One region of the Kitasatospora sp. NPDC101183 genome, then DNA from elsewhere that is predicted to be linked to it. Evidence: riboswitches for the same ligand, from Rfam matches in the RefSeq annotation. Region 1 holds a riboswitch; the other holds the start of a gene.

Region 1 (2,385 bases):
CGAGGGCGGTGACGGGGAGGGTGTGGGCGGTGAACTCGCGGGTGTCGGGGTCGCGGGTGAACTGGGTGAGGTAGGGGTGGACGAGGTCGGGGCCGGCCTTGAGGCGGTGGGTGCGCTCCAGGCGTTCGAGGGCGGTGCGGTGGATGGTGGCGGCCATCCGGCCGAGGGCCTGGCCGTCCTGGTGGCGGTGGTGGCGGACGCCGACGTCGACCTGGGCGAGGGCGTCGAGGCCGACGGTCTCCAGGGCGTCGACGAGCAGGCCGAGCTCGACGCCGTAGCCGGTGGGGAAGGGCAGGCGTTCGAGGAGGGAGCGGCGGGCCGCGTACTCGCCGCCGAGGGGCTGGACGAAACCGGCGAGTTCCGGCCAGTGGAGGTTGAGGAGCGGGCGGGCGACGAGTTCGGTGACGCGGCCGCCGCCGGTGGGGATGACGGCGCCGGTCTCGCCCGCGGCGGAGCCGCTGATCGTCACTTCCAGGGGGCGGTCGTACATGGCCTTGACCAGCTGGATGTCGGGCTCGGTGAGCAGCGGGCCGAGGATGCCGGAGACGAAGGCGGGGTCGAACTCGCGCAGGTCGGCGTCGATGAAGCAGACGATGTCGCCGCGGGTGACCAGCAGGGAGCGCCACAGGACCTCGCCCTTGCCGGGGACGGCGGGCAGGCGGGGCAGGATCGCGTCGCGGTGCTCGACGCGGGCGCCGGCCTCGGCGGCGACGGCGGCGGTGGCGTCGGTGGAGCCGGAGTCGACGACGACGAGTTCGTCGACGAGGGGGAGGCGCTCCATCAGCTCGCGGCGGACGGTGCGGACGATGTCCCCGACGGTGGCCTCCTCGTCGAGGGCGGGCAGGACGACGCTGACGGTGTGCCCGGTGCGTTCCTTGGCGCGCAGGAGGTCGGCGACCGACCGGTCCGCCGCGCTCCAGGAGCGGCGGCGTAGCCAGGACGCCGCCTGCGGGAGGAGCTCGGGGGTCGGTTCGGCGGGCACGGGGGGCCTCCTCGGTTGGGACGTGTCATCTCGGGTGGCGGACAGTCCCGTTCGGGGTTGACGCCTTCGGATACAGTCTTCGTACGGCGCTCGAACCTTGGCACACCGGGGTCACCGCCGACGTACCACCACAATTTCACAAGCTCATCCAGAGGGACTGAGGGAACGGCCCGTTGACGTCCCGGCAACCTTCTCGCGCGGCTGTCTGTCGACAGGCCCCGGCGGGACAGGTGCCAATTCCGGCCTGTGGCGCGACCGCGCCGCGGGGAAGATGAGGAGAGAGGCCTCCGCCATCATGGCTATCGACACCGCCGCACCCGTTTCCGTGGACCTCGGCCCCGCCGCCGCCCTGTCCTGTCGGGAGTGCGGGACCCGCTTCCCGCTCGGCCCCAGCTTCGCCTGTCTGGAGTGTTTCGGGCCGCTGGAGATCGCGTACGAGTTCGGCAGCGAGGGCGCCGAGGAACTGCGCAAGCGGATCGAGTCCGGCCCCGCGTCCATCTGGCGCTACGCGCCGCTGCTGCCGGTGCCGGCCGACGTCGCCTCCAAGCCCAACCTGAACCCGGGGTGGACCCCGCTGGTGAAGGCGGACAACCTGGGCCGCGAGCTCGGGTTCACCGCCCAGCTGCACGTCAAGGACGACTCGGGCAACCCGACGCACTCGTTCAAGGACCGCGTGGTCGCCTGCGCGATCGAGGCGGCGCGGGCCTTCGGCTACACCACGCTGTCCTGCTCCTCGACCGGCAACCTGGCCGGCGCGGTGGGCGCGGCGGCGGCCCGGGCGGGCTTCCGGTCCTGCGTGTTCATCCCGCACGACCTGGAGCAGGGCAAGGTCGTCATGGCCGGGGTGTACGGCGGCGAGCTGGTCGGCATCGAGGGCAACTACGACGACGTGAACCGCTTCTGCTCGGAGCTCATCGGGGACCCGGCCGGCGAGGGCTGGGGCTTCGTGAACGTCAACCTGCGGCCGTACTACGGCGAGGGCTCCAAGACGCTGGCGTACGAGATCTGCGAGCAGCTCGGCTGGCGGCTGCCGGAGCAGATCGTGATCCCCGTCGCCTCGGGCTCGCAGCTGACGAAGATCGACAAGGGGCTGCAGGAGCTGATCAAGCTGGGCCTCGTCGAGGACCGCCCGTACAGGATCTTCGGTGCCCAGGCCGAGGGCTGCTCGCCGGTGTCGGCGGCCTTCAAGGACGGCCGTGACGTGATCCGGCCGGTCAAGCCGGACACCATCGCCAAGTCGCTGGCGATCGGCAACCCGGCGGACGGCCCGTACGTGCTGGACATCGCCCGCCGCACCGGCGGGGCCGTCGAGGACGTGACGGACGCCGAGGTCGTGGAGGCGATCCGGCTGCTGGCCCGTACGGAGGGGATCTTCGCCGAGACCGCGGGCGGCGTGACCGTCG
Region 2 (2,385 bases), on a different contig from region 1:
GGATCTCCGCCAGCCCGGCCGTCAGCCGCCGCACCAGCTGCCGCTCGCGGGCCTCCAGCGCGTCGAACCCGGCCTCGGTCAGCGCCCGGCAGGCCGAGGCGATCGCGTAGGCGCCGATGACGTTCGGCGAGCCGGCCTCGTGCCGCGCCGGGCCGGTGTGCCACTGGACGGCCACCGAGCCGTCGACCTCGCGGGCCACCGTCCGGGTCGCCCCGCCGCCGGCCAGGTACGGCTCGGCCTCGTCCAGCCAGTCCGCCCGGCCGGCCAGCACCCCGGCGCCGAAGGGCGCGTAGATCTTGTGGCCGGAGAAGGCGATCCAGTCCACGTCCAGCTCGCTCACCGACACCCGGTGGTGCGGGGCCAGCTGCGCGGCGTCGAGCACGACCCAGGCGCCGTGCCGGTGCGCGGTCTCGGTCAGCTCGGCCACGGGCCACAGCTCGCCGGTGACGTTGGAGGCGCCGGTGACGCAGAGCAGCTTGGGGCCCTCGGGGGCCTCGGCGAGCGCGGCGTCCAGCGCGGCCACCGCCTCGGCCCGCGAGCGCGGCGCCCGCAGGTAGCTGACGTCCAGTCCGGCGTGCGCCCAGGGCAGCAGCGAGGCGTGGTGCTCGGTCTCGAAGGCGAACACCCGGGTGCCGGCGGGCAGCGCGGAGGCGAGCAGGTTGAGGGAGTCGGTGGTGGCGCGGGTGAAGACCACCTGGTCGCCCTCGCGCAGCCCGAGGAACTCGGCGACGGTGCGCCGGCTCTGCTCGAACAGGTCGGTGGACAGCTGCGAGAGGTACCCGGCCCCGCGGTGCACGCTGCCGTAGTACGGCGCGTACGCGGCGACGTCGTCCCACACCCGCTGGAGCGCCGGGGAGCTGGCCGCGTAGTCGAGCGCCGCGTAGCCGACCTTCTCACCGCTGGCGAGCGGGACCTGGACGTCGGCACCGAGGACGGCGAGGGGGGTGCAGATTTCGACGGCGACAGACATGAGGATGCACTCCTTCAGGGTGAGGGACCCCGGGAGTGCTGACACTCCGGCGTCCGCGCTTGCCGCCCGGACGATGCGCCGAACGACCCGGTCCTCACCCAGGGCACCCCGCCACGGACGGAGGGTTGCCGGACAGCAAGCTGGGGCTTGTCGCTGTCACTCATGACCTGGCCAAGACTCTAGATCGCACCCGCTCGACGGTCAAACGACCATCCACCATCCGGACAGGCCGAAGGCCCGTACCGGCGCACCGGTACGGGCCTCAACTCCCGCCTCAGATCCGGGAGGTGGCCGCCGACCAGCGCCGCAGCAGGTCCTCGGCCCTCCCCGAGTCGATCGCCTCCGCGGCCCGCTCCATGCCCGCCGCGAGCTGCTCGACCAGCGGCGCGTCGCCCAGGTCGAGCGCCACCAGCGCCGAGGCCGTGTTCAGCAGGACGGCGTCCCGCACCGGCCCGCGCTCCCCGGCCAGCAGCCTCCGCGCGACCTCGGCGTTGAACGACGGGTCGCCGCCGCGCAGCGCCTCGATGCCGACCAGCTCGATGCCCAGGTCCCGCGGGTCCAGGGTGGTCTCGGTGACGCCGCCGTCCCGCACGATCCACACCCGCGAGGTGGTGCTGATGGTCAGCTCGTCCAGCCCGTCGTCACCCCGGAAGACCAGCGCGGTGGAGCCGCGCCGGGCGAGCACCCCGGCGATCAGCCCCGAGAGCCGGGTGTCGAAGCAGCCGATCGCGTGCGCGGTGACCTTCGCCGGGTTGGTCAGCGGGCCGAGGATGTTGAAGGAGGTCGGCACCCCCAGGCCGCTGCGCGCGGGGGCGGCGTGCCGCATGGAGGGGTGGAACTTCGCCGCGAAGGCGAAGGTGAGCCCGACCTCCTCGGCGACCTCGGCCACCCGCCGGCCGGAGAGGTCGAGCCGGACGCCGAGCTTCTCCAGCACGTCCGAGGAGCCGCTCGCCGAGGAGGCGGACCGGTTGCCGTGCTTGACCACCTTCGCGCCCGCGGCCGCGGCGACGATCGCGGACATGGTGGAGATGTTGACGGTCTTCGCCCGGTCCCCGCCGGTGCCGACGATGTCCACCGCCGGCCCGGGAATCTCCAGCGGCTCGGCGTGCGCGTACATCGCGTCCACCAGGCCGGTGATCTCCTCGACCGTCTCGCCCTTGGCCCGCAGCGCGACCATGAAGCCGGCCACCTGTACGGGGGACGCCTCGCCGCTCATGATCCGGTCCATCGCCCAGGCGGTGGCCGAACGGTCGAGGTCCTCCCCCGCCAGGAGCGCCGACAGGAGGTCCGGCCAGGTGCGGACCACCTGCGCGGGGTCGCTACCGCCGTTCGCAGGGTTCACGTTCACCATGGCTGACTCCAGCTGTCATCGGTTCCCCGTCGCCCGGGGGACGTCCGTTCGGATGGAGTCAGCC

What was found. Region 1 has a riboswitch for S-adenosylmethionine ahead of thrC (threonine synthase). Riboswitches for the same ligand answer to the same signal wherever they lie in the genome.
Region 2: another riboswitch for S-adenosylmethionine. It lies ahead of ACIRRS_RS23605 (aminotransferase class V-fold PLP-dependent enzyme); the one in region 1 lies ahead of thrC (threonine synthase).

Annotation. Positions count from the first base shown of each region.
Region 1 covers NZ_JBIWOW010000007.1:2,629-5,013, forward strand. Annotated here, with positions in the region: gene ACIRRS_RS11000 (glucosyl-3-phosphoglycerate synthase) at 1-982, opposite strand, end outside; SAM riboswitch class I at 1,124-1,260, shown strand; gene thrC (threonine synthase) at 1,278-2,385, shown strand, end outside.
Region 2 covers NZ_JBIWOW010000016.1:172,540-174,924, reverse strand. Annotated here, with positions in the region: gene ACIRRS_RS23605 (aminotransferase class V-fold PLP-dependent enzyme) at 1-970, opposite strand, end outside; SAM riboswitch class IV at 1,021-1,138, opposite strand; gene trpD (anthranilate phosphoribosyltransferase) at 1,245-2,321, opposite strand.